Regions from separate parts of the Pantoea sp. nfd-35 genome, predicted to be linked through region 3. Evidence: predicted binding sites of a transcription regulator. Region 3 holds the regulator's gene; each other region holds the start of a gene.
The links. The regulator PurR, encoded in region 3, represses purine synthesis genes. The targets are predictions, from matches to a motif close to CANGCAAACGTTTGCNTG.
Positions count from the first base shown of each region.

Region 1: the regulator PurR is predicted to act here: its motif matches at 3,252-3,269, upstream of P9J57_RS20350 (NCS2 family permease).
Region 2: the regulator PurR is predicted to act here: its motif matches at 6,640-6,657, upstream of tusA (sulfurtransferase TusA).

Region 1 is NZ_CP122403.1:4,401,485-4,412,076, reverse strand. Features, by position in the region: gene mnmE (tRNA uridine-5-carboxymethylaminomethyl(34) synthesis GTPase MnmE) at 1-82, shown strand, start outside; gene P9J57_RS20360 (malonic semialdehyde reductase) at 322-912, shown strand; gene P9J57_RS20355 (4'-phosphopantetheinyl transferase family protein) at 1,086-1,829, shown strand; gene P9J57_RS20350 (NCS2 family permease) at 1,869-3,182, opposite strand; gene yieH (6-phosphogluconate phosphatase) at 3,332-3,994, shown strand; gene P9J57_RS20340 (acyltransferase) at 3,997-4,992, opposite strand; gene glyQ (glycine--tRNA ligase subunit alpha) at 5,274-6,185, shown strand; gene glyS (glycine--tRNA ligase subunit beta) at 6,195-8,264, shown strand; gene P9J57_RS20325 (MipA/OmpV family protein) at 8,494-9,234, opposite strand; gene P9J57_RS20320 (Ail/Lom family outer membrane beta-barrel protein) at 9,827-10,387, shown strand; gene P9J57_RS20315 (glutathione S-transferase) at 10,509-10,592, opposite strand, start outside.
Region 2 is NZ_CP122403.1:338,754-349,345, reverse strand. Features, by position in the region: gene ftsY (signal recognition particle-docking protein FtsY) at 1-1,670, opposite strand, end outside; gene rsmD (16S rRNA (guanine(966)-N(2))-methyltransferase) at 1,904-2,503, shown strand; gene P9J57_RS01585 (DUF1145 family protein) at 2,493-2,762, shown strand; gene P9J57_RS01580 (DUF2500 domain-containing protein) at 2,791-3,147, opposite strand; gene P9J57_RS01575 (lysoplasmalogenase) at 3,300-3,929, shown strand; gene P9J57_RS01570 (zinc/cadmium/mercury/lead-transporting ATPase) at 4,018-6,303, shown strand; gene tusA (sulfurtransferase TusA) at 6,330-6,581, opposite strand; gene P9J57_RS01560 (7-cyano-7-deazaguanine/7-aminomethyl-7-deazaguanine transporter) at 6,787-7,452, shown strand; gene P9J57_RS01555 (DcrB family lipoprotein) at 7,570-8,124, shown strand; gene P9J57_RS01550 (bifunctional 5-dehydro-2-deoxygluconokinase/5-dehydro-2-deoxyphosphogluconate aldolase) at 8,231-10,150, opposite strand.
Region 3 is NZ_CP122403.1:2,486,311-2,496,902, reverse strand. Features, by position in the region: gene P9J57_RS11610 (MATE family efflux transporter) at 1-868, opposite strand, end outside; gene P9J57_RS11605 (riboflavin synthase) at 1,073-1,741, shown strand; gene cfa (cyclopropane fatty acyl phospholipid synthase) at 2,036-3,184, opposite strand; gene punC (purine nucleoside transporter PunC) at 3,471-4,673, opposite strand; gene punR (DNA-binding transcriptional activator PunR) at 4,783-5,688, shown strand; gene purR (HTH-type transcriptional repressor PurR) at 5,685-6,710, opposite strand; gene cydH (cytochrome bd-I oxidase subunit CydH) at 6,991-7,080, shown strand; gene P9J57_RS11575 (C40 family peptidase) at 7,145-7,966, opposite strand; gene P9J57_RS11570 (Grx4 family monothiol glutaredoxin) at 8,331-8,666, shown strand; gene rnt (ribonuclease T) at 8,712-9,383, opposite strand; gene gloA (lactoylglutathione lyase) at 9,503-9,910, opposite strand; gene nemA (alkene reductase) at 10,021-10,592, opposite strand, start outside.

The DNA.
Region 1 (10,592 bases), 1.9 Mb from region 3:
GGCGCTTAGCGAAATCACTGGTGAATTTACGTCAGACGATTTGCTGGGGCGAATTTTCTCCAGTTTCTGTATCGGCAAATAACACTGCACATGGCCCGTAAGCGGCCCGGTAAAACGAAGCCGTCGCCGTTTACGGGCCAACGCGTCATGTGTTGCTTATTGGTTGTTGTGGCGTAGATTATTGTAGGGTTGGATGTTATGAAGCCGTATTTTCAGCTGGACGTCGACAAGCACATCACGCAATGAGACGGGCTGAAACGCATCCAAAAACGTGAACTCACCGTATAGGTCGAATACTGGATGTTTTCCCTGGAGAGTTATATGACTACATCGCTTGATAATGCCGCGCTAGACACCCTTTTTTACCACGCCCGCACCCATAATCACTGGCAGCAAAAACCGGTCGAACAGGCCCTGCTGGAACAGCTCTACCAGCTCGTTGCCCTGGCCCCAACTTCAGCAAACTGCTCCCCGGGACGCTTCGTTTTTGTCACCTCAGCCGAGGGGAAAGAAAAGCTGAAACCGGCGCTGGCGTCCGGCAATCTTGAGAAAACAATGAGCGCACCGGTCACCGTTATTATTGCCTGGGACAGCGAGTTTTATCAGCATCTGACGATGCTGTTTCAACATGCCGATGCGCGTAACTGGTTTACTAACACGCCAGATTTAGTCAAAGAGACGGCGTTTCGCAACAGTAGCTTACAGGCAGGCTATCTAATTCTGGCAGCCCGAGCGCTGGGGCTGGATGCGGGACCCATGTCGGGCTTCGATCCGCTAAAAGTTAACGATGCCTTTTTTGCCGATACCACCTGGCAGGCGAATCTGTTAATTAATCTGGGCTATGGCATCCCGGATAAACTTCCTCCCCGTTTGCCCCGCTTGAGTCTTGAGCAAGCCTGCCAGTTCGTCTGATATCCCAGCGCGTTACGACTTTTTCGTAACGCCCGTTTCTGCTGGTGACTTCTGCCTGTAGTGAGGGCTCCAGCCTGCTGCTTTTCTGAAAAAAGGGCAAGCTGTATGCGGTAGCCTGAGAAAGCGCTTATAATGGGGTTGATGATTATTTGACCATTTTCATGGAGAGACAGATGGCGGGTCATTTTGTTCGTTGGACAGGCAATCCCGGGCAGTTGGTGGCTGATAGCGCCATCCCGCAGGACATCATCGACAGCGCGCAGCATCTTGCGGATAAACGTCGAGGGCGATTTCTGGCGGCCCGTATCTTGCTGGCACAGCTCATGCAGCGTATTTACGGCCTTCATCGTCTTCCGCCCATCGTTAAGCGTCATAACGGCCGCCCGGCCTTTGCGGATCGCGATCTTCCTGACTTCAATATTGCCTACGCGGGGAATACCGTGGGCGTCCTGCTGGCTGAAGAGCGCAGTCAGGTCGGCCTGGATATGGATATCGTGCGGGCACACAGTCGTCAGACGCAGGCGCTGATGGTGCAGGGGTTAAGTTCAGGAGAAATCGCCTGGATCAATGCTCAGCAAGATGTGCCTGAGGCCGTGACGCAGATCTGGACGCTGCGCCACAGCGTAATGAAACTGCAGGGCGCAGGTGAAGAAGGGCTGCGTTCGCTACAGCTATTGCCCGGCGCCGGGCGCCTGCGTACAACGCTGCCCACCGACCTGCAGATTCTGTGCGATGCGGAGCCCACGCTGGTGTGGTCCTGTGCTTTATCACCCCATGTGCGGCGCCTGTACTTATGGGAAATCACCGGCGGCGGCCAGTGGTCTGCACTGCGTGATATCGCGTTAGATAAGCCGGATGACGGGACAAAAATGATGCGTCTGACGACGCTGCATGGACGCGCGCTGGCCTCATACTGACCCAGTAACAGGCCGCCAGCGCACGACTTCCCAGGGCGCTCAGTGTGCGTCGATAAACGCGATTTTAAGCACAAACAGTAACGCGACAATCACCACGCAGGGGCTGATTTCACGCCAGCGCCCGGTGCCAAGTTTCATGACACAGTAAGCAATAAAGCCCAGCGCGATGCCTTCCGTAATGGAGAAGCTAAACGGCATCATCGCGGCCGTAACAAAAGCGGGAACGGCCTCCGTCAGATCGTCCCATTTAACCCGCGACAGGCTGGCGGTCATCAGCACGCCAACGTAGATCAGCGCGCCCGCTGCGGCATAGGCCGGAACCATGGCTGCCAGCGGTGATAAAAATGTGACCAGCAGGAACAGAAGGCCGGTGACGACCGCCATCAGTCCGGTACGACCACCAACGGCGACGCCAGACGTACTTTCAATATAGGCCGTAACGGAAGAGGTCCCTGCCAGCGCGCCAGTAACGGAACTGATGCTGTCGACATAGAGCGCCTGTTTCATCCGTGGGAAAGTCCCTTTTTCATCGACCAGGCCGGCTTTATCGGTGACGCCAATCAGCGTACCTGATGAGTCAAACAGATTGACCAGCATAAAAGAGAAGATGATGCCGGCCATGCCAATATTGAACGCGCCTTTGATATCGACCTGACCGACCACAGAGGTGATGGACGGAGGCGCAGAGAACAGACCCACAAACTTCACGTCGCCCAGCATCCAGCCAATCGCCGTGGTGACGATCATCGAAATCAGCACGGCGGCGTGAATATTGCGTGACGCCAGAATGGCGATAATAAAGAAACCCAGAGCACCCAGCAGCACGTTATGCGAGCTGAGGTTGCCCACAGTGACCAGCGTATCCGGGTTGGCCACAATGATGCCGGCGTTTTTCAGGCCCATCATGGCAATGAACAGGCCAATGCCGGCGGTAATGCCCACGCGCAGGCTAAGTGGAATATTGGCGATCATCCAGTAGCGAATACGCAGCAGCGTCAGGATAAGCAACCCCAGCGCGCCCCAAAAGATGGCGCCCATACCGACCTGCCACGAGTAACCCATAGCACCCACGACGACGAAGGCAAAAAAGGCATTGAGGCCCATTGCCGGTGCCAGTGCGACCGGAAGATTGGCGAACAGGCCCATCAGGATGCTGCCGAATGCGGCAATAAGACAGGTCGTTACGAACACCGCCTGGGCGTTCATCCCTGCCACACCCAAAATTTGTGGGTTTACAAAAACGATGTATACCATGGTCAAAAACGTGGTAACGCCAGCAATGACCTCGGTACGAACCGTTGTACCGTGTTCCTGCAATTTAAATACGCGCTGAAAAAGGCTTTGTTTGTTCATGCCGTTTATCCGGAAGAAAATTTCACCGGCGCGTATCCTGGCGATTTTGCCCGGGCAATACAATGATTTTTCGCAACCGATTGCCATTATCACAACGCGTCAGGCTTAGGGTAGAGTGTAGGGGCACCCAACTAAAAGGATGGAGTCAGATGTCAGCAGAATGCGTCTTTTTCGATTGTGATGGTACCCTGGTAGACAGCGAAGTGCTTTGTACACGCGCTTACGTCACCACCTTTGCCCGTTACGGTATAACGCTCTCCCTGCAGGAGATGTTCGAAAAGTACAAAGGGGTGAAACTGTATGACATCATCCGTGACGTTAGCGAGTCGCATGGGGTCAGATTACCGCTGGACGAACTTGAACCCGCCTACCGGAGTGAAGTTGCCCGACTTTTCGATCTGGAGTTGAAGCCGATAGCCGGGGCGAAGGCGTTGGTGGAGCAGATGAACGTCCCGGTGTGCGTGGTATCCAACGGTACGGTCAAGAAGATGCAGCACTCGCTGGGATTAACCGGCATGCTGGACTACTTTGCCGAGCGCCTTTACAGCGGTTACGACATTGGTCACTGGAAACCCGAGCCTGAGCTGATGTTTCACGCCGCAGAGCAAATGCGAGTGCCTGTTGAGCGTTGTATTTTAGTGGATGATTCTGAAGCGGGCGCGCGGGCCGGAATCGCCGCTGGCATGCCAGTGTTCTACTACTGTGCCGACGCGCACAACCCGGAACTGGATCACCCGCTGGTCACGGTGTTTACGGATATGGCGGCGCTGCCTGAACTGTGGCGTGCGCGGGGTTGGAACCTGACAACCTAGCCTCAGGTTACCCAGTGGCGCCTGTCCAGCCGACTGAGCAGCATCGCCAGAAGCAGGCTGCCTGCCAGGGTGACCATAAAGACGGCGGGCAGATCCAACCAGGGACGCGTCATATCATCATAGTGATTTGTACGGATGAAATGGATAAACAGCGCGTGAAAACCGTAGATGGGCAGCGAGTAGCGCGAAATCGTCGCCAGGCCAGGCAGAGTGCGTTGATTAAAGGCATTTTTGAACACCAGCAGGGCGCTGATGGCCGCAATAAACACCAGCGGTCCACAATAGAGATACCAGGTATCGTTAAATGCGCCGTTGACGATTAATGCCCGTTTAGTGCCCAACATAATACCGGTCACGCAGGCCAGGAAGGCCAAGACCGCCAGCGCAGTTACGCCGCGCCTGTCTGTTTCCATGGTGCCGATAGCACGCCCCAACAGCGCGTAGAGCAGGTAATAAATACTGTCTCCGCTCAGATAGAGGTTGATCGGTAACCAGTGAAACCGCCCCCATGACTGATCCATGGTATTGGGATTAGCCAGCACCGCCACAACCAGCACCAGCACCGCCACATAGCGGGGGCGCACGCTTTTGACCTGAATTAAGGGCGATAGCAGGTAAATGCCGATCAGCGCGAAGAAAAACCACAGATGATAAAACACCGGTTTCTGTAGCATTTTCAATATTGAACGGCCTTCACCGATGGGCGTTAGCAGGCTGATATAGACCAGCGCGACGGCGCTGTAAAACAGCAGGCATCCGACGAGTCGCCATAGATGACGGGGTTGTGCGCTGCGTTCGCCAAAGAACAGGTAGCCGGAAATCATAAAAAACAGCGGCACACAGATGCGTGACGTTGAGTTGAGCAGGTTGGCGATGTCCCACCAGTGACCTTTTATCGCCATCGGCCCGGCCAGATACCAGGTGGTGGTATGGATGACGATGACCATCAGGCAGGCAACTGCCCGCAAATTATCTATCCAGTAAATCTTTTGCGACATGGTTTCCTCTGGCGCAGTGCGTCCCGGTGCCAAGCGTAGCCAGTCGCGTTGCAGTCAACAAGCGCGCCGACAGGGATTCAGAACCCTCTGTGCGCAAGATCGCATGAAAAAAGCCAAACGGCACAGGTTAATTTTGCCGTTCAGCATCGCTGTGGCGCTGAACGTCATCCTAAAATCCACTCTCCAGGCTGCGCGGCAGGATTTCCGGCTGCACATCGCGCGGTCAAAGGGTATACTGTCGCACTCTTTTTTTATCTAGCCGAACCGCGTGCGAACTCATCATGCAAAAGTTTGATACCAAGACCTTTCAGGGCCTGATCCTGACATTGCAGGATTACTGGGCGCGCCAGGGCTGCACCATTGTTCAACCACTGGACATGGAAGTGGGCGCTGGTACTTCACACCCAATGACCTGCCTGCGCGCACTTGGCCCGGAGCCGATTGCCGCCGCCTATGTGCAGCCGTCCCGCCGTCCTACCGACGGCCGCTACGGCGAAAACCCGAACCGCTTACAGCACTATTACCAGTTTCAGGTGATCATCAAGCCATCGCCGGACAACATTCAGGAGCTGTACCTTGGGTCGCTGAAAGAGCTGGGTATGGATCCCACGGTGCACGATATTCGCTTTGTCGAAGATAACTGGGAAAACCCTACGCTGGGTGCCTGGGGACTCGGCTGGGAAGTGTGGCTTAACGGCATGGAAGTGACGCAGTTTACCTATTTTCAGCAGGTAGGTGGCCTGGAGTGCAAACCGGTTACCGGTGAGATCACCTACGGTCTTGAGCGACTCGCGATGTACATCCAGGGCGTTGACAGCGTTTACGATCTGGTCTGGAGCGACGGTCCGTTAGGTAAAACAACCTACGGCGACGTGTTCCACCAGAACGAAGTCGAGCAGTCTACCTACAACTTTGAATACGCCGACGTGGATTTTCTCTTCACCTGTTTTGAGCAGTATGAGAAAGAAGCGCAGCAGCTGCTGGCGTTGGAAAAACCTCTTCCGCTGCCTGCTTACGAGCGCATTCTGAAAGCCGCACACAGCTTTAACCTGCTGGACGCGCGTAAAGCGATCTCGGTGACGGAGCGTCAGCGCTACATTCTGCGTATCCGCACCCTGACTAAAGCCGTGGCTGAAGCCTATTACGCTTCTCGCGAAGCGCTGGGCTTCCCGATGTGCAATAACAAAAAGTAAGAGGCAGCCATGACTGACAAAACGTTCCTGGTGGAAATCGGCACCGAAGAGCTGCCACCGAAAGCATTACGCAGCCTGGCGGAAGCCTTTGCTGCTCAGGTGACTGCCGAGCTGGATGCGGCTAATCTGAACCATGGCGAGGTAAGCTGGTTTGCTGCCCCGCGCCGTCTGGCGTTGAAAATCGCCAGCCTGAGTGCCTCCCAGCCCGATCGTGAAGTAGAAAAGCGCGGGCCTGCGGTCGCGGCGGCCTTCGATGCAGAAGGCAATGCCACTAAAGCAGCGGAAGGCTGGGCACGCGGTAACGGTATTACGGTTGAGCAGGCTGAACGCCTGAGCACCGACAAAGGCGAATGGCTGGTTTATCGTGCCCAGGTTAAAGGTGAGGCTGCTCAGGCATTGCTGCCAGGAATGGTTGCCACTGCTCTGAGTAAACTGCCAGTACCTAAACTGATGCGCTGGGGCGACAGCGACGTGCAGTTTGTGCGTCCGGTGCATACCGTCACCCTGCTGCTGGGCGATGAACTGATTCCCGCCACGATCCTTGGCATTAAGTCAGATCGCGTTATTCGTGGTCACCGCTTCATGGGCGAAAGTGAGATCACGCTGGAGAACGCCGATCAGTATCCGGATGTGCTTGAAAAGCGCGGTCAGGTCATTGCTGACTATCAGGTTCGCAAGGCCATGATTAAAGCCGATGCAGAAGCCGCGGCGCGTCGTTTAGGTGGAGTCGCTGACCTCAGCGACAGCCTGCTGGAAGAGGTGACGTCGCTGGTGGAATGGCCGGTCGTATTGACCGCCACCTTTGAGGAAAAATTCCTTAAGGTGCCGTCTGAAGCGCTGGTTTACACCATGAAAGGCGATCAGAAGTACTTCCCGGTTTATGATGCGGAAGGCAACCTGCTACCAAACTTCATTTTTGTGACCAACATTGAGTCCAGCGATCCGCAGCAGATCATTTCCGGTAATGAGAAGGTTGTACGCCCGCGTCTGGCGGATGCCGAATTCTTTTTTGATACCGACCGCAAAAAGCGCCTTGAAGATCACCTGCCGCGCCTCGAAACCGTGCTGTTCCAGAAAGAGCTGGGTTCGCTGCGTGACAAAACCGATCGTATTCAGGCCCTTGCCGGTTGGGTCGCCGCGCAGATTGGTGCTGATGTGAATCACGCCACGCGCGCGGGCCTGCTGTCCAAATGCGACCTGATGACCAATATGGTGTTTGAGTTCACCGACACGCAAGGCGTGATGGGCATGCACTATGCGCGTCATGACGGCGAAGCCGAAGATGTTGCGGTGGCGCTGAACGAGCAGTACCAGCCGCGTTTCGCAGGGGACGATTTGCCGTCCAGCCCGGTTGCCTGTGCGCTGGCGATTGCCGATAAAATGGACACGCTGGCCGGGATTTTTGGTATTGGTCAGCATCCAAAGGGCGATAAAGATCCCTTTGCACTGCGTCGTGCCGCGCTGGGCGTGCTGCGCATTATCGTAGAAAAAAATCTGCCACTCGATCTGCAAACGCTGACCGAAGAAGCCGTGCGCCTGTATGGCAGCAAGCTGAGCAATGCCAATGCGGTTAATGACGTCATCGACTTTATGTTGGGTCGCTTCCGCAGCTGGTATCAGGAAGAAGGCCACAGCATTGATACGCTGCAGGCGGTACTGGCACGTCGTCCAACCCGTCCGGCCGACTTTGATGCCCGCATGAAGGCGGTCTCACACTTCCGCACGCTGGATGAGGCTGCCGCGCTGGCCGCTGCCAATAAGCGCGTCTCTAACATTCTGGCTAAATCGACCGAACCGCTGAATGACAGCGTGCAGGCGTCGTTGTTAAAAGAGAATGAAGAGATTCAGCTGGCCACCTTCGTGACCGCTCTGAGCAGTAAACTGCAGCCTTACTTTGCAGAAGGTCGCTATCAGGATGCGTTAATTGAGCTGGCGCAGCTGCGCGAAGCCGTAGACAACTTCTTCGATAAAGTGATGGTTAATGCGGAAGACGAGGCGGTGCGGATTAACCGTCTGACGCTGCTGTCGAAACTGCGCGAACTGTTCCTGCAGGTCGCTGATATTTCGCTACTGCAGTAACCGGCCTCGACGATGTTGAAAAGGGACGAGAAATCGTCCCTTTTTTATTCTGTGTGTCCCGTCCTGAATAATCGAGGTACGTTGCCCATCGACAGGGCGATATGTGAAATCTCATCTGTAGAGCATGTTTATATTCAGGCGCTGCAGCCGGTTACCGGCACAGGCGGCGCTATCCGCGAGTCTATCTCAAGCCGCCAGGCATCGTGGCGGCACAGCCCGAATACCCGCTTTAAAATGTCCAGGTAACGCCTGAAGAAAGCGTCCAGTAATACTGTTGATCCGTCATCGGACTGTCGCGAAGTGCGCCAGTCAGGAAGGTGACTTTGGGCTGAAGATAAATATGCAACGGCGTAACCGGGTGCCAGTCAAACGCCAAAGCAAGCCACGGCGTAATGCCCTGATGACGCCAGGAAGGTAAACCGCTGCGCTCGGATTCCTGAGCGTTCACGCCGTAGTAATAGCTTGCCTGCTGCTTATTCAGCCAGTCCACCCCAACCTGCGGATAAACGTCCAACTGCATGAACGACACCTGGCCCGCCCATGCGACCGTTCCCAGTAATCCCCGGCTTTCATTCAGCGTATCCGCAGAGAGTTCCGTTCTGAAAGCACCGACGGGGGTTATCTTTTGATAGCTGATGCCGCCCATCATGGTGCTGTGGCGGATGTCTAGCTGTCGAAGCGCCGGGTCAGATGACTGGCCGGGATCGAATTCGTTATCCAGATACCACCAGCGCGCCTTTAGCTGTGTGGTGTCATCTTTGATCAAATAGGCGCCGACTTCGGTGCCGTCAATATAGACATGGTTGTTGTCATATCCTACATAAGGCAGACCTGAAAACTGCGTTTTGTACTGGCGATAAGGCGTAAAGTTCGCCTCGCCCTGGGCGCCCAGCGTCAGCCCCTCAGCCCAGGCCTGTGTGATATTACCGACCAGGAGGCAGCACAAGGCCATTCTGAAGTGTGATCGCATGATAGTGATTTGTCCGGTTTTCGTCTGTCTGAGGCAGTGGGCTGCCAGGTCTCACAGCCCATGACGAGGCCGGAGCGTAAATAAAAAAACTGAGCGTGGTAATGAACTGCCTTTTACCCTGGCTTACGGCCCGCGCGCGCCGGGCCGCTTCAGGACAGGGCCTGAGCGAAAGATATAGCGGACTCGCTGCAGCAATGCAAGGCGCGGCGATGCTTATTCTTACCGGGTTCATCCCCTGATTACCGCTACCTTCTCTGACTACTGGGACGTAACATCAATCAATCGTCAATCGGTCCTGAATTCCGTCAATTTTATCCCTTTATTTATTGTGGGAATAAGGTGTTTTTGTTAAGGTCCCGTTCCGCCAGATAACCGTTAATTTCGCAGGTTTACCGCGATCTAATGATGTTTTTCCCGTGAGTGGCAAGGCTTAAAAAGAAAATATCTGGCGCAAACAGGCTGTTTCATTTCGGATGAGACAGGGCTGAATAATACTGAACTCACAGCCCTGTCTTGAAAGGATAAGGCTGTCTGTATCAGAGAATTAACAGGGTGCGATGCGCCACCTGTTTTTTATTATCAGGACTGTTGTATGAACAAGGTGATTATTTCCGCTATTTTCTGTGCGCTGCTGAGTGGTGCGGTGCCCGCAGTGGCAAGTCAAACGCTGTCTGTAGGCTATGCGCAGAGTAAAGTTGAAGATTTTAAAAATATGCCCGGTGTGAATCTGCAATATCGTTATGAGTGGGACTCGCCGGTTAGCGTAGTGGCCTCTTTCACCACTCTGGAGAACAGTGAGGACAGCAACAGTTCTTTTTTTCAGCGCCATACGTCCGATCACGTAAGCGCAAAATATTATTCTTTACTGGCGGGGCCGGCATATCGTCTGAATCAACGGGTCAGTGTTTATGCGCTGGCCGGCTTTTCCCATGCCGCGATGAGCCGCCAGTATCACGGCTATGATTCTCAGGGAATGCCTCAGGACATCCAGTTTTCGGAGACGACCAATGCGTTGGCTTACGGGGCCGGTATTATCATTAACCCGGTTAATTATCTGTCTGTAACCCTGGGTTACGAAGGTTCCCGCACCCGGGTTGAAGGAGAGCAACGCGCTGTTAACGGCGTTAATCTGGGGGTGGGTTACCGTTTCTGATTGCACGTTTATGCAGATTTGCTCTGCATCCTTCGCGGCGTGCCTCTCACAGCTTCAGAATACGCATAACGCCGCTGGCCCTTCAGAAACCCGGCTACTGGCAACTTGCTGCGCCGAGTGATCAGGATGCGGGCGGCGTGGTTCGGGCAAAGCTTTCGCGCTGAAACAGGTTTTCTGCCAGCTTGACTAACGCCGGGCGGCCAAC
Region 2 (10,592 bases), 2.1 Mb from region 3:
GGGATGCCAAACTGATCTGCCACCGAGAAAATCACACCGCCTTTGGCCGTGCCATCCAGTTTTGTCAGGGTAATACCGGTCAGACCGACCGCTTCATGGAACAGTTTGGCCTGGCTGATGGCATTTTGCCCGGTGCTGGCATCAATTGTCAGCATGACTTCATGCGGCGCCTGCTCATCCAGCTTTTTCATGACGCGCGTAATTTTCTTCAGTTCTTCCATCAGGTGCGATTTGTTTTGCAAACGGCCTGCGGTGTCGGCGATTAACACGTCAACGCCACGGGATTTCGCGGCCTGAATCGCATCGAAAATCACCGAAGCGGAATCGGCACCGGTATGCTGCGCCACCACAGAAATGTTGTTACGCTGGCCCCATACCTGAAGCTGTTCAACAGCCGCTGCACGGAAGGTGTCGCCCGCCGCCAGCATGACCGACTTGCCTTCTGCCTGATACTGACGAGCCAGCTTGCCGATGGTGGTCGTTTTACCTACGCCGTTAACACCGACCATCAAAATGACAAAAGGCGTTTTGCCTTCAACATTAAGCGGTTCTTCCACTTTCGCCAGAATGTCGGCCATTTCAGTTTTCAGCAGGCCATAAAGCGCCTCTGCATCGCGAAGCTGTTTACGGTCGGCATGCTGCGTCAGGCTGGTGATGATACGGCGCGTCGTTTCGACCCCCACATCCGCAATCAGCAGTTGCTCTTCGAGCTCTTCAAACAGCTCATCATCAATCTTTTTGCCACGGAACAGGCCGATAAAACCCGATCCCAGGTTCTGACGGGTTTTCACCAGGCTGCGTTTCAGGCGGGCAAAGAAGCCCTCTTTTGTCGGACGATCCTGCTCCTGCGTCACCAGTGGCGCGGCGGCTAAAGGAAGATCGCTGACGGTATCTGTTGGCTCCACCCGATCGGCGTTTTCTGGAACATCCTGAACGGCATCCGCGTCGGCCAGCGCCAGTGCGGCGAGTTCGTCATCGCTGAGCGGCGCCTCGTCTGCCTCCGGGACAGGTTCGGACTGAAGGATTTCAGGCTCGTGCGGCGTAACCTCCACGATATCCGCATCGGCCAGCGCCAGCGCGGCGAGTTCGTCATCGCTGAGCGGTGCCTCGTCAGCCACCGGGACAGATTCGGACTGAAGGATTTCAGGCTCGTGCGTCGTAACCTCCACGATATCCGCATCGGCCAGCGCCAGTGCGGCGAGTTCGTCATCGCTGAGCGGCGCCTTGTCTGCCACCGGGACAGGTTCGTGCTGAAGAATTTCAGGCTCGTGCGGCGTAACCTCCACGATCTCTGCATCGGCCAGCGCCAGTGCGGCGAGTTCGTCATCGCTGAGCGGTGCCTCATCGTCCACAGGCTCGGACGCAGGTTCTGCGGGCGTGATAACGCCATCATGCGGATCAGGCACGTTTTCAGCCGATGGGGTAATTGCTGTCAGCTTTACTTCGCTATCGGGATCCGCTGTGTGTTGCTGTTCAACGACTTTTTCAGTCGTTGCAACGGTCTCTTCCGCGTGGATCTCCGCCTGACTTATTGCCGGGGCTTCCTGTTCTGGCTGCTGGACTTCCGGTTGTGCAGTTTGTGATGCCTGCGCTTCCGTTGAGGGTTGTTTCTCTTCTTCTTTGCCAAATCCCAGCCAGGAAAAAAAGCCTCGTTTTTTCTCTTTTGCCATTGTGTAACCACACTCCTCGATGGCTTCATCCCGGTAGCACAATGTTCCCAGGGTTAAAAACAGTATTGGTGATAAACGCCAGATGAGCGTCAAACCGCAGAATTATGCATAACAGCAGCAACGCTGTAGTCTAACACTTTCCAGCCAGCTCACCACAGCACCCTTTTTTAACGTTTCTTCTCATCGTTTCGCCCGTTAAACTACGCAACAAATTATGAAGATTTGTGAGCAAGATGATAAAACCTCCCCGTAAGACTGGTGGTGCAGGCCAAATCCGCATTATTGGCGGACAGTGGCGCGGCCGCAAATTGCCGGTGCCGGACAGCGCCGGACTGCGTCCGACTACCGACAGAGTGCGTGAAACGCTGTTTAACTGGCTGGCGCCCTCTATTCAGGCGGCCAACTGTCTGGACTGCTTTGCCGGCAGTGGTGCGCTGGGGCTGGAAGCCTTGTCGCGTTTCGCCGCGTCGGCAACGTTACTGGAGCTGGAACGCCCGGTGGCGCAGCAGTTGGCCAAAAATTTACAGACGCTTCAGGCCGCCAACGGCCAGGTTGTGCAGACCAATACGCTGACATGGCTGGCGCAGAGCGGTAAGCCGTTTAATATCGTATTTATCGACCCGCCGTTTCGTCAGGGCCTGCTGGAACAAACGCTGCAACTGCTGGAGAATAACGGCTGGCTGACTGCTGACGCACTCATCTACGTTGAAAGTGAAGTTGAACGCGGTGCTCCCCCGGTTCCAGCACACTGGGATCTATACCGCGAAAAAATTGCCGGCCAGGTGGCCTATCGCTTATATCAGCGCCAACAGGAGACACACGATGTTACTTAATTTAGGACGCCTGCTGATGCTGTGCGTATGGGGTTTTTTACTGTTTAACCTGATTCATCCTTATCCTAAGCCACTGACCTGGTTTATCAATGTGGCTCTGATATTTATGATTCTGATGCATGGTCTGCAGTTGGTCCTGCTGCGCACCACCCAAGGTAAAGATGCGCCGCCGATCGATCGTGTCACCCAGATAAAAGTCTTTTTGTTTGGCGTATTCGAACTGGTCGCGTGGCAGAAAAAAAACTTTCCACGTAAGTAAGTCGTCACGGCGGGCACCTGGCCCGCCGTCAGTGCCGGGCGGGCGTAAACTGAATAAAGCGCGAGCCCTGCAGAGTCAGTTCCCCTTGCGTGCCCTTGTCCATCAGATGGTAGTCGCTTTCACTTACCCGCATCTTAATATCGCTTTCGCCGTTCAGCGGATGAAACCAGGCCTCATAGCGCATTTCATCACCGGCGATCACTTCCCGTTCACGCGAGCGCCGGCTGGAAACAGAAAACTCACGTTTGGTTTTCACTTCGACTGTCAGGGTGCGAACCGGCGAGGCATCGTTGACGGCGGCTTCACGCCGCTGTTTGATGAACTGGCGAGTCGCTAAAACGGCGATAACAGCCAGCACAATGATAAAAAGTAGCGGTGGTTTCATAATATCCCAACGTTTCTCAGGTTACAGATGGCGTACATGGCGCGCTAAAGCATACAACCAGAGTTGACCGATTGTCACATCAGGCTGGCGTAACCTAGACTGACAGGAGTATTTCAGGAACTGTCACCATTTTTGGTCAATAGGGAGAAGCAATGCTCTGGTCCTTTCTCGCGGTACTTTTCTCCGGCTGGCTGTATGTGGATGCCTCTTACCGGGGACCTCAATGGCAACGCTGGTTATTCAAGCCGGTAACCTTACTGCTGTTAGTCGGCCTCGCCTGGCAAGCCCCCACGCGCAACACGTCAGACTATCTGATTGTGGCCGGGCTGGTCGCCACACTTGTCGGCGATACGCTGACGCTGCTTCCACGTCAGCAGACGCTCTACGCGCTGGGCGCGTTTTTCCTGTCGCATCTGCTCTATACGCTGTGCTTCGCCGCCAACATGACGATGAGTTTCTACTGGCCCATTCCGCTGACCTTTTTGATCATCGGGGTTGTCGTGATTGGCATTCTGTGGAGCAAGCTGGAAACGCTACGCTGGCCGGTCTGTACGCTTATCGGCATGACGCTGGTGATGAACTGGATGGCGGCAGAGCAATATTTTTTCCGTCCCAGCGATTACAGCTTTTCGATTCTCGTCGGTTCGGCCCTGCTTCTTTTGGCCAATATTGTGTGGTTTATCAGCCATTACCGTCGCCGCTTTAGCGCAGACAGCGCCATTGTCGCAGCCTGCTATTTTGCGGGCCACTTTATGATTGTCCGCTCCCTGTGGATTTACTAAGAAAGCGTCACAATAAATCTGAAGATGGAATAAACCGTCGGGTGTAAGATAAGGCGTGGGCATGGTGCCCACGTTTTCCGGAGGTTATATGCATCAACATCATGCTTGTGGCTGCGGTAAGCCCTGCGGTACGCACCGTGCCGCAAAACCGCTTTGTGCAATCCGCCCTGTTCGTTCCGGTACGCTGTCTGTTACTGCGGCAACGCCTGAAATTTCTGACGGCAATGGCTGCGGTGGTGACTGCGCGTGCGGCAGTTCATCCAGCAGTGAAGCCAATGACGAAGGTGACCGACGACGGTCCTCAGATGCTTTTCAGTTCAGCTGGCTGGTCAGCGGCATGGACTGCCCGAGCTGTGCCCGCGCTATCGAAACGGCCGTTCGTCAGCTTCCTGACGTCACCCAGGCCCGCGTCGTATTCTCCAGTGAGAAGCTGATTGTTGACGCCCGCGCACCGGTTCAAGGCGCGATAGAAGACGCCGTCAGAAAAGCCGGATTTCAACTCTCCTCCGCCGCTGCTTCCGCTTCTTCACCCGCCCCCTGGCAAACACATATCCCCCTTTTTCTGCTCGCCGGGTTAATGCTGGCCAGCGTTGCGCTCAGCCAGGTCAATGCTGTGTGGGGCGATCGATTATTTATTCTCACCACGCTGGTTGGTCTGGCACCGGTCGCGCGTAAAGCCTGGCAACGTCTACGAACCGGCTCCGCTTTTACGATTGAAACCCTGATGACGCTGGCGTCGGCGGGCGCGCTGTTGATTGGCGCCCATGCGGAAGCAGCCATGGTGTTGCTGCTGTTCCAACTGGGTGAACGCCTGGAGGCCTATGCGGCAATCCGTGCGCGCAGTGGCGTGAGTCAGCTGATGGCGATCCGTCCCGAATCGGCCGTGCGCCTGCAAAATGGCGTTCGCAGTGAGGTTCCACTGGCGGCGCTGCAGCCAGGCGACCGTATAGAGGTTGCCGCCGGTGGTCGCCTGCCGGTTGACGGATGCCTGGTCGCGGAAAGCGCCAGCTTCGATGAAAGCGCCTTAACCGGCGAGTCTTTGCCGGTTCTTCGCATGCGGGGCGATAAGGTGCTTGCTGGCGCCACCAGCGTGGACAGGCTGGTGACGCTGGACGTGGTGTCAAAACCCGGCGAGAGCGCGATTGACCGCATTTTGCAGCTGATTGAGGAAGCCGAAAGCCATCGTGCTCCGGTGGAACGCTTTATCGATAATTTCAGCCGCATTTACACGCCTGCAATCATGCTGCTGGCGCTGCTGGTCATGGTCATACCGCCGCTGCTCGGCGCGGGTCCATGGCTACCGTGGATCTACAAAGGGCTGACGTTACTTCTCATCGGTTGCCCCTGTGCACTGGTGATCTCGACGCCAGCGGCCATTACGTCTGGCCTTGCGACCGCGGCGCGGCGCGGCGCTTTAATCAAGGGCGGTGCAGCCCTGGAACGCCTGAGTACGGTGCAGACGATTGCGTTCGATAAAACCGGGACGCTCACGGAAGGCAAACCGCAGTTAACCCGCATTTTGTCATTCGGCGATCTCAGTGAAGACGAGATTCTGCTGCTGGGCGCCGCCGTTGAACAAGGCTCCACGCATCCGCTGGCTACGGCAATTGTGGCTGCGGCCCAGGCGAAATCCCTGACAATTCCGGCAGCCGCGCATCAACAGGCCATCGCCGGCAGCGGCATCAGGGCCGAGGTTGCAGGCCAGCGCATTGAACTGCTGGCACCGGCTTACGTCAACGCGCTGAACGCCCGGCAACTGGACATGATTAGCGAGCAGGAAGCCCAGGGCGAAACCCTGGTGATTGTGCTGCGTAATGGTGATGCGCTGGGTGCGCTCGCGTTGCGCGATCGGCTGCGCAGTGAAACGCCTGCCGCGTTGCAGGCGTTAAAGGCGCTCGGCATCAACAGCATTATGCTCACAGGGGATAACCCGCGAGCGGCGGCTGTGGTGGCGCAACAACTGGATATCGCGTGGCACGCAGGCTTATTACCCGCCGACAAGGTTGAGCGGGTTCGCCAGCTCAGTCAGCATCAGGTTGTGGCAATGGTGGGCGACGGCATCAATGATGCGCCAGCCATGAAGGCGGCCACGCTGGGCATCGCCATGGGCAGCGGCACCGATGTCGCGCTGGAAGCAGCCGATGCGGCTCTGACGCGCAATCAGCTCAGCCATCTGGCTCCAATGATCGGTCTGGCGCGTCGCACCCGGGCAATTATTCGTCAGAATATCGGCATTGCGTTAGGGCTTAAGGCGCTGTTTCTGGTTACCACGCTTCTCGGACTGACCGGATTGTGGCTGGCGGTGCTGGCTGATTCTGGCGCGACCGCGCTGGTCACGGCGAACGCGTTGCGGCTGCTGCGCACGCGGGATTAACAACCTGACGGCGGCAGGTGCCGCCGTTATTCGCCCATCCCTTTTCTGATCAAAAACTGATAAGGCAGCGTGTCGGTTTGCGCGACCAACAGGCGATGCTCCATAAAGCGGCAAAAACCGGGAATATCCCGCGTGGTCGCCGGATCGTCAGCCACGATCAGTAGCGTTTCACCATCCTGCATCCCGCGCACGGTTTTGCGAACCATCATGACCGGTTCGGGACAGCGCAGGCCTAACGCATCCAGTTGATGGTCGGCGGAAGAAAATGCATCACTCATCACGATCTCAATTCAGGTTGGCGGGCGCTTATTCTAGCGCGTCAGCCCTTTGACGCAAGGCGATAACGATTGCGTTAAAATTAGCCATTGCATTAATAGCACACCAGGGTAAGATGCGGCCGTTTTTTGTTCATGAAACCGTAGTGCGCGGACCGTTCTGCGCCCTGCAATGGGTTCCCTCACCCCACGATTAAAAAGGCTAACTATGCTCGCATTTACTCCGCGTCAGCGCACTTATGCGCTTTTCTGGCTGTCCCTGTTTCACCTGCTGGTGATTACCTCCAGTAATTATCTGGTGCAGTTGCCCGTCTCCCTTTTTGGTTTCCATACCACCTGGGGCGCCTTTAGTTTCCCGTTTATCTTCCTGGCAACCGATCTCACCGTCCGCATTTTTGGCGCGCCGCTTGCACGGCGGATTATTCTGGCGGTCATGGTGCCGGCGTTGTTTATCTCCTATACCATCTCCAGCCTGTTTTATCAGGGCGAGTGGCAAGGCTGGCAGGCATTGCAGCAGGTGAACCTGTTTGTCGCCCGTATCGCCTGCGCCAGCTTTATGGCTTACGCGCTGGGCCAGATTCTGGATGTGCATGTCTTTAACCGCCTGCGTCGCCTGCCGCAGTGGTGGATAGCGCCCGGCTGTGCCATGTTTTTAGGTAATATCAGCGACACGCTGGCGTTCTTTTTTATCGCCTTCTATAAAAGCTCCGATGCGTTTATGGCGCAGCACTGGGTGGAAATCGCCCTGGTCGATTACAGTTTTAAGGTGCTGATCTGCATGGTGTTCTTCCTGCCTGCCTATGGTGTGTTGCTCAATGCGGCGTTGAAACGTCTGGCCGAACGCCAGGCTCAACCACAGATACATTTCGGCTAACCGGCAATACAGCCTTTCCTGACAATCCGCTAAAATCTTCTGACAATACTCAGGTTGCGTTTGCAGCCTGATTCCTGTTGTATAAACGCCTGAGTGGAAATTTAAAAAGGGATTCTGATGCGTAATTTAGTGAAATATGCGGGAATTGGTTTGCTGGTCCTCGGCCTTGCCGCCTGTGACCAAAAGAAAGATGACGCGGCAAACGACAACGGCGCATCTGCCAGTCAGTCGGCACAAACCGTGACGCTGATGGATGGCAAGTTAAGCTTCGCCTTACCGCCGGGCATGTCCGATAAGAGCGGCAAGCTGGGCTCACAAAGCACCAATATGCACGTGTATGCTGATGAAAGCGGCGCGCGGGCGATTATCGTCATTGCAGGTGATCCCACTAACGAAGGGCTGGATGTTTTATCACAGCGCATGGAACAACAGCAGCGTAACCGCGATCCGCAGCTACAGGTTGTCTCTAACAAAGCGGTCACCCTGGGTGGCGAACCTGCACAGCAGCTGGACACCGTGATCTCAGCCAATAACCAGACCTCCTGGTCTTCCGTCGTGTTGGCAAAGGTGGATGGTAAGCTGATGACCATGCAGATCACGCTGCCGGGCCAGAACCAGCAGCAGGCGCAAAGCGATGCTGAAACGGTAGTGAAGAGCATTAAACTGAAATAACCGCAACAGGCCCTTGCCTGATATGGGTGTTATTTCAGGTTCCCGCCCTGAAAACAGCGAGCCGCGTGGAAAAGCACGTCTCCACACGGCTCGATTCTGGTTCTTTTCACGCCTGCTCACGTGCCGTGCGCCAGTAATCAATCAAACGCAGATAGTTATCTTTTACAGCCGTTACCAGCGCCGCGTCGTCAATTTCACCCTGCAACCACTGACTTGAAGGCTGGGCAAAAATCGTCCGTCCCACCGCGAAGCCTTTCACCCATGGCGCAGCCGCAGCCGCAGCGAAACCGAGTTTCAGCGTCTCCTCTGGCGCATCCAGCCCGAGCAACAGGATACCGCGACAGTGAGGATCCTGCGCCTCAATCAGGGTGCCAATGGCCTGCCAGCTCGCTGTTGACAGGGGCGGTAATTTCCACCAGTCCGGCTTGATTCCCAACGCATAAAAGTGGCTCAGAACCGCCAGATAACAGGCTTCGTTACGGTCTGGCTGCCCCTCTGGCAGAATCACTTCCAACAGCAGTTCATGCCCGCTTTTGTTACAGCCTTTCCAGACATCCAGCAACACGGCATCCTGCTCTTCACGCAGTTCGGCGCTGTCATGCGGGTGATAAAACACCAGACATTTTACCACGTGCTCCATTGGCCAGCTGGCAAGCTGTGTGCCGATATTGCCGTGTTCAAGGCGTAACGGTCGGGATCCCGGTAACTCTATCGGCCGCCCAATCCATCTGTTCTTGCCGGTAATGGCGTTAAGCGTCCGTTGCCCGAAGGTGGTATCGGCCAGAATGCCGCTTTTGCTTTCAATGCCTGCCTGCTGTACCGCCTGCTCTGCGGCCTGGAGCAGCAGGAGCTTGAGTTGAGGAATGTGGCTGACGTCAGCCCCCGCTGCCTTGGCCATATCGACCAGTTGCTTACGATGGTCAAAGGCAAAGATATTGAGTTCCGGCCAGGCACGCTGCCGGGTGGTCACGCGGTGCAGGTGCGTTAATCGACTGTCCAGATCCGGACGCTTGACGGCGTTTTCGCGGCTCAGAAAATCGTCCAGTTCTTCTCGGGTCGGCATCGCCGGCGCGCAACCGTGGCGTGAAACCACCAACGCACCGCAGGCATTGGCATAACGGCAGGCCTGCTCCCAGCCTTCATCATTTAACCAGCCACGCAGCAGGCCCGACATAAACGCGTCACCTGCGCCCAGCACGTTTAACACCTCGACGCGCACGCCGCTGTGCAGCGTTACCTGCTCCCAGCTTTCCGGAATCTCATGTTCAAAGACAACGCATCCCATTGCACCCCGCTTACAGACCAGCGTAGCCTTACTGACCTCACGGACATTTCTCAGCGCCGTCAGCGTATCGGTGCTGCCGCCCGCGATATGGAATTCTTCTTCGGTGCCTACGATAAGATCGAAATAGTGGACGACCTGCTGCAGTTGCGCCGTTACCTCTGACGATGCAATGAAACGTGTTTCACCGTCACCCAGCGAGGTTAATCCCCACAATACTGGCCGGTAGTCGATATCCAGCGCCGTTCGCAGGCCGTTTTTGCGGGCGAGCTCCAGCGCCTTTAGCACAGCCGCCCGGGTCTGGGGATGTGACAAGTGCGTGCCGGTGACCGCTACCGAGCGGGAGGAGGCGATAAAGGACTCCTCGATATCCTCTGGCACCAGCCCCATATCGGCGCAGTTATCACGATAAAAAATGAGTGGGAACGTTTCGTCGTCTTTGATGCCGAGAATCACCAGGGCAGTAAGGCGTTTTTTATCCGTTATCAGCGCATCGGTATTACACCCAACCCTTTGCAGGCTTTCACGTAAAAAACGGCCGTTATGCTCATCGCCCACGCGCGCCAGCATGGCTGAACGCAACCCCTGAATAGCGGTGCCATAAGCGACGTTACCCGATGAACCGCCAAGATATTTGGCAAAGGACGTGGTGTCCTCCAGTCGCGCGCCAATTTGCTGACCATAGAAGTCTACGGCGATGCGTCCAATACAAATCACATCAAGACGCTTCTGTTGTGTACTCATGCTTCTGGTTTCCTTCTGTGATGAGCAGACACTGTGGACAAGTTGGATATCGGGGTCTGAAGGTGTCTGATTAGCGATAAACACAGTATGAGGAACAAATATTCCAAACTCAATTCAAAATGAAACTTACAATGCAATTATGTGAACCAGTTAAAAATCTGTCGCTCCCGGTACTTTATCGCCATGCCCTGCGCACCGCGTACCACAAGGCGGCAGACTCACCGCCCGTCTTTTAGGGCTGACCTGACAATGAAATGAAATATCTTAAAAAACGGCAACTCTCACCAATCATTCCAGTTCCCCCCTTTCCTGCGTATTACGTGGGATCGGCAGGAATGTAAATTTGATCCCCCTCGCAAAATGAAATATTTCTTCTGTAATTGTATTTAATGAAAAATGCATTTGTTTATAATCCTCTGACATTTCAGTTATCCCGGTAGCT
Region 3 (10,592 bases):
ACAGCGGCAGGACAAACATCAGCGAACTGAAGTTCAGGGCAATCTGGTGTCCGGCGACGTTAACAATCCCCAACGGCGAGACTAACAGGGCCACCACGGCAAACAGGGTCACTTCAAAAAACAGCGCCAGCGCGACCGGCAAACCCAACCCTGTGAGACGTTGCAGGATAACGCGTGAAGGCGCTGACCAGCGGCTCTCTACGCGAATGTCTCGCATACTGCGCATCCGTCGTACCCAAAAACGCATGCAGAAGAACATGGCCCAGTACACCGAGGCCGTCGCCACGCCACAGCCTACGCCGCCCAGCGCCGGCATGCCGAAATGGCCGTAGATAAAAATGTAGTTCAGCGGGATATTCAGCATCAGCCCAAGAAAACCCAGCACCATCGCGGGCTTGGTTTTGGATAGCCCCTCGCACTGGTTACGCATAACCTGAAAAAACAGGTAGCCTGGCGCGCCAAACAGCAGGGCATGCAGATAGCCCTCGGCCTTTTCTGCCAGCAGCGGATCGATATCATGCATCGAGCGGATAACATACCCGGCATTCCACAGCACCAGCATGATGAGCAGAGAAAGGAAAAACGCCAGCCAAAAGCCCTGACGAAGTTGTTCAGCGATTCGCTCACGGCGACCTGAACCATTAAGTTGCGCAATGGTGGGCGTCAATGCCAGTAAAACACCATGACCAAACAGGATGGCGGGAAGCCAAATGGACGTGCCAACAGCAACGGCGGCCATATCCGTGGCGCTGACGGCGCCGGCCATAATGGTATCTACAAATCCCATCGCGGTTTGCGCCACCTGAGCCAGGATAACGGGGATCGCGAGGGCCAGCAATTGACGCGCTTCTGTTAAATACTTCTGCACGTAAACACCTGACTTATCTGATTAATAAAGAAATGAGGACTGCTTCAGACGAAGCAGGGCTTAGTGTAACTGGCGCGACCGATTTCTCCAATCTTTGTCACGCAATGCGTTTTGGACTTGTGCCGCCTGTCTCTCAGGCTGTTGAAACCTAACACTTAAGCATGGCTGTGTTAAACTGGCACAAATTTCGTAGAGGCAAAGACTATGTTTACCGGTATTGTGCAGGGCACCGCAGAAATCGTGTCCATTGAAGATAAAGGTCTGTTTCGCACCCATGTGGCCAGGCTTCCTGCTGACCTGTTGCCGGGTTTAGCGCTGGGCGCATCGGTTGCCCATAACGGTTGCTGCCTGACCGTCACCGAAATCAACGGCGATCTGGTGAGTTTTGACCTGATCAAAGAAACTCTGCGCGTGACCAATCTTGGTGATCTCAAGCAGGGCGATGTGGTGAATATCGAGCGGGCGGCAAAATTCAGCGATGAAATTGGCGGTCACCTGATGTCCGGCCACATCATGACCACGGCTGAAATCTGCAAAATTGTCCGCTCTGAAAACAACCGCGAAGTCTGGTTTAAAATTCAGGATCCTTTGCAGATGAAATATATCCTGCACAAAGGATTTGTGGGCATCGACGGTATCAGCCTGACCGTAGGCGACGTGACCAAAACAAAATTCTGCGTTTATCTTATCCCCGAGACGCTGGAGCGAACCACTCTCGGCGCCAAAACCTTCGGCGACAGAGTTAACATCGAAATCGATCCCCATACTCAGGCTATTGTGGACACGGTGGAGCGCGTCCTCGCCCAGCGTGAAGATGCCGCGCTCAAGGCACTCGCAGAGCAGGCCGATCAGCCCGAAACGGATCGGGATTAACAGCGGTAAATAGCGGTAAATAACGCCAGCCGTGACCAAAGCGTTGCCCACAGGCCAGCAGGTTGCCGTGTCGCCCGCCGTCTTCCGGGACGACTGACGGCTGTGCAGTGTCAACTGCCCGGGCGAAAACGCCCGGCGTGAATGTGCTGCTGCCCTGGACTGCGGTTTAAGATCGCCATTTTCCCGTCTGCGAAGGTGGGAGCTGACAGATAACGCGGCAACCTGGCTTACCGGCTGCCGTCCGCGTTCGGTCCGGACAATATCGACCTTGCCACGGCGCATAAACGGGCGCAATCATCGCGCCACCCGCAATCCACCCTCAACGCCACGGCTGAAGACAACCTGCCAGAGCTGAATCTCACGGGCGCGAAACGCACCGGCGCAGGCGTTCAGGTAGTAGGAGAACATGCGTCGGAAACGTTCTTCGTAACGTCCGGCCAGGTCAGGCCAGGCTCGCTGGAAACGCTCATGCCAGGCCATCAGCGTGGTGTCGTAGTCAGCGCCGAAGTTGTGCCAGTCTTCCATAATGAAATGCGGTTCGCTGACGTCGGCAATATGGCGTAAAGAAGGCAGGCAGCCATTCGGGAAAATATACTTGCCGATCCACGGATCGACGTGCATATCCGTTTTGAGCGCGCCAATGGTATGCAGCAGAAAAATTCCGTCTGGCTTGAGGTTGCGATTGACCGTGGCAAAGTAGGTTGGGTAGTTTTTCGGCCCCACGTGTTCGAACATCCCCACCGAGACGATGCGGTCAAACTGCTGATTCAGATCGCGATAATCCTGAAGCAGGATAGTGACATCCAGCCCTTCGCAGCGTTGCTGCGCCAGCTTTTGTTGTTCTGCAGAGATCGTCACGCCTTGTACGCTGACGCCATAGTTTCTTGCTGCATAAGCCGCCAGACCGCCCCAGCCACAGCCAATATCCAGCAAGGTCATACCGGGTTTCAGTTGCAGCTTGCGACAGATCATGTCCAGTTTGGCTTCCTGTGCCGCCTCAAGCGTCGTGGCGTCTTTCCAGTAGCCACAGGAGTATTGCATGTAAGGATCGAGCATCAGGGTAAAAAGGTCATTACCCAGATCATAGTGCGCTTTGCCGACTTGCCAGGCCCGTTTTTTCGACTGCAGGTTAACCAGGCGGGCCAGCGCAATGCGCACGATATCCTGCACGTGATGAGGAAGCTGCTCATCAAGCTTATGTTTCAACGCCCGATGAAAAAACATATCCAGCCTTTCGCACTCCCACCAGCCGTCCATATAACTTTCGCCCAGCCCCAGGGAGCCCTTTTGCAGGACGCGTTTAAAAAAATCGGGATGTTTAACCTGAATGTCCCATGGGCGGGAACCGTTGATTTCGATGTCTGCTTTTTGCAATAACTCATGAACGATACGGTACCAATGGTTTCGTTCGATATTCACTTCTGCTACACATGTTGAACTCATAGCCACTCCATCACCAGAACTGTCAGAACCTGAGAAAGAGCAGGAGCCGTTTCTCAGGATTATGAGAAAAGTCACAGATGACGCCTTGCGCCAGACAACCTTAAGCGTACAGAGAAAGGGTGCAATGCAGGGGCCAGCAGAGTGCATTTGCCCACAAAGACACCTTCACAGCGATGAGGCTGCGTCAAACATTGTTATTATGATGGTACGGCGAATCAGGGCCCGGCACAGGAGGCGCTGGCGGGCCCGTCACGTGTTGATCACTCAGACGACAAAAGTCGTTGCCTCAGTGATTATCCTGGCAGGGATGTGCCGTTGAGGCAATATCAGTTTGTGCGCCGGTGCGGCGCTGCATCTGATAGCCTGCCAGCGCCAGTACAATCGTCACCGCCATGATGAGCGTTGTGGTGAACAGCGCCTGGGTCAGGCCCGCCGATACGGCCAGGCTGGCGACAAAGCACAGGCCCAGCTGCAGCGTGTTCTGAAGGGCGGCGGCTCTGCCGGTCGCATGGGGGAAGGGCAGAAGTGCACTGGATACGACGATGGGATAAATCGCCCCGTTCGCCAGCGCCATGCCGCAAAACGGCACCAGCAAAGCGGTGAGTGAAACCGAGCCTGACAGGGCGACGGCAAACAGGGCCAGTACGCTAAGGCTATAGACGATGAGCAGCCATGGCAGCAACTGCGCCCCTTTGAAACGGTTAAGGAGCGCACGGCAGCCAAAACCGCCGACTAAGAAAGCAATGGTCTGCGGAATATAGCTTAAGCCGATATCAGCAGGCGACAGGCCAATCGCTGCCAGAATAAACGGTGATCCGGTCAGCCAGGCAAAAAAGCTGGCCGAGCAGGCAGAATACATCAGGACGTTACCGCTGTAGACGCGTGAACGCAGCAGCGTCATAAAACCGGGCTGTGACGGGGCCGGGCGGCGCGCTGTTTGTACCGATGGCAGGCGCAGCGTAATCAGGATCAGGGCCGCGGCAATCGCGGTCAGAACGACAAAAATTGAGCGCCAGTGAAAATGGCTAATCAGCCAGGCACCCAGCAGCGGGGCAAGCGCAGGAGACAGCGCGACCAGCGGCATAATAGTGGCAAAGACTTTATTCGCGCGCGACTGAGGATAGCGATCGACCACCAGGGCCTGCCAGCTCACGGCAGCCGCGCACACGCCGATGGCCTGAATGAAGCGCAGCACCAGCATCAGTACCACGTCGTCCACCCACAGCATCCCCGCACAACCCAGCGCAAACAGGCTCAGTCCTGCCAGCAATACCGGTTTGCGGCCAATACGATCTGACAGCGGTCCCCATACCAGCTGACCACAGGCAAAACCCGCCAGGAACAGGCTCATACTGGCGCTGATCATCCCGGCGGAGGTGTTAAAACTTTGCTGCATGGCCCCGAAGGCGGGCAGGTACATATCGGTGGCCAGAAAGCCCAGCATACTGAGCACGGCAAGATAGGGAATGAATCCTTTAGAAGCTGACATCTGATTCTCATTTTTTTGCAGGATAAACGCGGGGCAGTGTAAAAGCTGTACTTCATACTGTGAAACGGTAAAATTTGCCTGTTGCTGTTAAAAAATTTAAAGGCAGGATATGTGGTCTGAATATGCGCTTGAAGTGGTTGATGCGGTCGCGCGTGGCGGCAGTTTCAGTGCCGCGGCCCAGGAGTTACACCGTGTGCCTTCTGCCATAAGCTATACCGTTCGCCAGCTTGAAACCTGGCTGGCGGTACCGCTGTTTGAACGGCAGCACCGGGAGGTTGTTTTGACACCTGCGGGCGAACATTTTGTGCGAGAAGGCCGCAGCGTCATCAAAAAAATGGATGCCACGCGCCGTCAGTGCCAGCAACTGGCCAACGGCTGGCGAGGGCAAATCGCGATTGCGGTGGACTGCATTGTGAAACCGCACCGAACCCGTCAGTTCGTCAGGGATTTCTATCGCCACTTTCCGGATATGGAGCTTCACATCAGTTATGAAGTGTTTAACGGCGTATGGGATGCGCTGGCTGACGGAAGAGTCGAGGTCGCAATAGGCGCGACTCAGGCGATTCCGGTGGGCGGGCGGTTTGCTTTCCGCGATATGGGAACCCTGAACTGGCGCTGCATCGTCGCGCGGGAACATCCGTTAACCCAGGTCGCCCGGCTGGATGATGAGGCGTTGCGCAACTGGCCTTCGCTGGTGCTGGAAGACACCTCGCGCGCGTTACCGCGCCGTATGACCTGGGCTCTGGATAATCAACGCCGACTGGTGGTGCCTGAATGGCAGACCGGGCTGGACTGCGTCCGGGCCGGGCTGTGCGTCGCAATGGTGCCGGGGCACTTAGCCCGCCCGCTACTGGACAGCGGCGAAGTGACTGAACTTAACTTGCCCCAGCCTTTTCCAGAAAGTCCCTGCTGCGTCAGTTGGGCGGAAGATCGCGCATCACCGGCATTGGGCTGGTTGCTCAATTACCTGGGTGATGCGCAAACGCTCAATCAGGAGTGGTTGAGCGAGGATTAGCGACGGTAGTCGCGATAGGGACCGTAGCCTACAGAGCGTCGCTCAATCAGTGTCGGATGCACTTCGATGGTTTGCGACTCTTCACGCTTGCTGGTAATGCGGTCCAGCAGCATCTCCAGAGCCTTCTCCCCCAGTTGCGCTTTTGGCTGGTGCACGGTAGTCAGTGCAGGCGTGAAATAGCGTGCGTTGCGCACATTATCGTAGCCAATCACCGAAATATCCTGCGGGACGCGCAGGCCCATTTCATCGGCGGCACAGATAGCGCCCATGGCCATAATATCGCCACCGCAGAACACCGCGCTTGGGCGCTGCTTCTGCGACAGAATTTGCTGCATAGCCTGATACCCGGATTCAGGCTCGAAATCGCCCTGCACAATCCACTCTGAACGCGGCTGAATACCGGCTTCTTCCAGCGCCTTGAGGAAACCGGCATGACGGCCACCACCGGTGTTACGTTCCATTTGCCCTGGAATGGCGCCAATATCGCGATGCCCGCGTTCGATGAGGTAGCGGCCGGCCAGATAACCGCCCTGAAACGCATTATCCAGCACCGTGTCAGTAAAATCGGCACGGGATTCGCCCCAGTCCATGACCACCATGGGAATATTGCGGTTGGCTTCCAGCATTTGCAGCAAATCATCCGGGTACTCAGAACACATGACCAGCAGCCCATCGACGCGCTTCTGCGCCATCATCGAGAGGTAGGCACGCTGTTTTTGCAGGTCGTTATGCGCGTTGCCTAAAATCAGGGTGTAGCCTTTATCAAAGCAGTGATTCTCCACGGCTTCAATAATTTCAGCGAAATAGGGCGCCTCGCTGGAGGTGGCCAAAAGGCCCAGCGTTTTGGTGTGATTCACCTTCAGGCTGCGTGCTACGGCGCTGGGTGAATAATGTAATTCCCGAATCGCTTCCCAGACCGCTTCGCGGGTATCTTCTGCGACAAAGCGCGTCTTATTGATGACGTGAGAAACGGTTGTGGTAGAGACGCCTGCACGTTTCGCCACATCTTTAATTGTTGCCATGAAAATCGAACTCCCGGGCTTATCTAACCTGTTGATAAGCATGTTGTTAAACGTTTGCGTCAGCGGACGGTTATTTCTGCAAAAAAATCGTTTTTCTGACCGGTTATGGGGCATCGGGGCAGGAAATAACGGTTGAAAAGGGTGCTGACGCAACCGATGTTGCGCGCTGTTGCGCAACAAAGAGGGGATTCTAACAAGGCTGCGCGGATAAAACGAGATTTTTACCCACGCGTGTGGGAAAATGCTTAACCCCTACTAAAATTGTGCCTAAGGAGTTGTGATGAGTACCGATCTGAAACTGTCATTGATGACCACGGCGGCTGCACTGTTGATGATTATTGCGTTCAGCTTTACCGCCATTCTGAACTAATAAAAAAGCCGGGAAGGTTTCCCTGTCCCGGCTGCGTTCCGTCGGTATGACGGAGGAGTGACGTTTAGCGAACGGTTTTTGGCGTCATGACGCGACGCGCACCAATATAGTGGCGCTGCCAGTAATCTTCGCTTAACGCACTGATTTGAATGTCCTTTCCGGTACGCGGTGACTGAATAAATTTACCGTTACCCAGGTAAACACCCACGTGGTCGGCCGTGCCACGTCCGTTGATGCGGAAAAACACCAGATCGCCTTTCTCCAGCGCTTCCCGATTCACCGGCGCGGCATCCCGCAGGTGATACATTTCATTTGCAGTACGCGGAATTTTAAATTTCACCACATCTTTGTAGGCGTACCACACCAGGCCGCTGCAGTCGAAACCGGTATGCGGCGATTTTCCGCCCCACTGGTAGCGCTTGCCCAGCTGTCCCATCAGTTTTGCCATCGCCGTTTCACGTGCTTTTTGATAGCGCTGACGGTGTGCGTTGCTCATTTTGATGGTGCCGGTATCCTTGCTGTCCGCTTTCGCCACCTTCACCGCGCGTTGATGACCATAGCGTTTCTTGCTGGTGGCGTTGGCGGCCACTTTTTTGGTGAGCTTCTTGTGTGAATCAGTCGCTTTGGTCAGGGTTTTGTGAGAGGCAACCGCGTGAGAGGGATTTTTACTGGTTTTAAGCGTTTTGCTGGATTTCTGCTCTGCGGAGGAACGGCTTTTTTTCGCCGACGCTTTAACCGTGCGTCGCTTGCGCCGCTCATCTTCGCGCGCACTTTTTTTCTCTACCTTATGCAAGCTGGCCTTAACCGGCGCCTGCGGTGATGCAGAGGCGACGTTAAAGAACAGTTGCGCAAAAGCCAGAATAAGAAGCGTAATAATTGAACGCATAGTCCGTTTACTGGTTAAGCTGTCAGGTTCAACAGATATCTGACAAGGTTAAGAAAAATCTGATCAACGATCAGCGCCGAAGACATTCTAGTCCAGTTTTTTTTAAAACAGTAAGTCCTTTTTTTATTAATTAATAACTTGGGTAAAAAGCAGGCATAAATAAGCAATTTCAGCAGGTTAACTCAGCAAAATTATTGCAAATTATTAATGCATTCACCTTTTGGGTCCCGATGAGCGGGTGGATAGCGCGCAAGCGGACTTAACAAACATGGCGGTTTGCCCTAACGGGAAGAAAATCTCATTTTCAGTCCTGAAGGGAAGTCGCTACAATAAAGAAACACGAAGTGACGAATTAAGGAAGGCAATAATGAGTACTGTAGAAAAAATTCAGCGCCAGATCGCAGAAAACCCGATCCTGCTGTACATGAAAGGTTCGCCGAAACTGCCAAGCTGCGGTTTCTCTGCCCAGGCGGTTCAGGCGCTGTCTGCCTGTGGTGAGCGCTTCGCTTACGTGGATATTCTGCAGAACCCGGATATTCGCGCAGAGCTGCCAAAGTATGCTAACTGGCCAACCTTCCCTCAGCTGTGGGTCGATGGCGAACTGGTTGGCGGCTGCGACATTATTGTTGAGATGTTCCAGCGTGGCGAATTACAACCGCTGGTCAAAGAAACCGCTGAGAAGTTTAAAGAAGCGGAATAATAAAAAAGGCCGACATCGTCGGCCTTTTCTTCGTTTAACGGGCGTTTACTCCGCCGCGCCCTGATCTTCTGTTGCTTCTTCCGCTAGAGCCAGCGGCCAGCCTCCCAGACGTTTCCAGCGATTGACCAGTTCGCAGAACAGCGTGGCCGTTTGCTGCGTGTCATACAGCGCAGAGTGCGCCTGACTGCTGTCAAATTCCATCCCGGCCGCTTTGCAGGCTTTGGCCAGTACCGTCTGACCCAGCACTAACCCGCTCAGAGCGGCCGTGTCGAAAGTGGCAAAAGGATGAAACGGATTCCGTTTCAGGCTGGCGCGTTCGGCGGCGGCATTCATAAAATTAAGATCGAAGGTGGCATTATGCGCCACCATGATCGCGCGATTGCACCCGGTATCTTTAATGCCTTTGCGCACCAGTTTAAAAATGGCATGCAAGGCTTCGTATTCGCTCACCGCGCCCCGTAACGGATTGCTGGGATCGATGCCGGTAAAGGCAAGGGCTTCCGGATGCAGCAGAGCGCCGACAAAAGGTTCAACATGAAAATGCAGTGTCTGGTCGTGATGAAGCCAACCCTCGTCATCCATTTTCAGCGTAATGGCCGCGACTTCCAGCAGCGCATCGGTTTGCGCATTGAAGCCCGCCGTTTCCACATCGATAACCACGGGATAGAAACCACGAAAGCGTTGATTGAGTGCGTTGGGGGAAGACGATTCAGACATCAGGATCTCATTGCAGAAAAAGGGCAGCGCGTAGTATGCCAAAAAAGCGCCCCGTCTGCAGCAGGTACAGGTAAGGGAAGCAAGAATCAGCCCGCGTTGCGCGGGCTGATGTTGACGGCTTAGCTGCCGAGGCCGTGTCCGGCATGTTTATTTTCGATCAGTTCGATTTTATAACCGTCTGGATCTTCAACAAAGGCAATGATCGTGGTGCCACCTTTGACCGGGCCGGCTTCACGCGTCACGTTACCGCCGTCGTTACGGATGCGCTCGCAGGTTGCGGCAACATCATCAACGCCCAACGCGATGTGACCATAAGCGTTACCGAGATCGTAGCTGTCAACGCCCCAATTGTAGGTCAGCTCAATAACGGCACCTTCGCTCTCTTCGGTGTAGCCCACAAACGCCAGGGTATATTTATATTCAGCGTTTTCGCTTTGGCGCAGCAGGCGCATGCCCAGCACGCGAGTGTAAAAATCAATGGAGCGTTGCAAATCGCCAACGCGCAGCATGGTATGAAGTAAACGCATAGCTTCCTCTTTTGAAAAACGTCATCCCCGGATGACACAAACACTCAGTATAGCGACGATAATCGCCAAAGAATAACCGCAGCCGTGAAAGACTCACGGCTGCCTGCGTTTTACAGTGCAGGATAGTCAGTATAGCCTTCAGCGCCGCCACCGTAGAAGGATTCGGGACGCTGTGGATTCAGTGGTGCATCTTGTTGTAAACGCTGGGCCAGATCCGGGTTAGCGATGTAATCCCGACCAAAGGCAACGGCATCGATCAAGCCGCGGCTGATAAGATCATCCGCTTTCTCAACGGTGTAAGCGCCAGCGCCAATAATTACGCCCGGGAAGGTATCACGGACTTTCTGACGGAAGGCGTCGCTGTAAGGTGTACCGCCTGCCCAGTCAGGTTCTGACATATGCAGATAGGCAATCTTGCGTTTCGCCAGTTCAGCGATGTACCACAGTGCATCTTCTTCTTCGTTCGGGCCATTATCCAGGTTCTGGAAGCTGCCGACAGGAGAGACACGGATACCAACACGATCCGCTGACCAGTTGGCAATCGCGGCATCGACCACTTCAAGCGCAAAACGTCCGCGTTTCTCAACGCTGCCGCCGTACTCATCGGTACGCTGATTCGAGGACGGTGACAGGAACTGGTGCATCAGATAGCCGTGAGCGGAGTGCAGTTCCAGCATGTCGA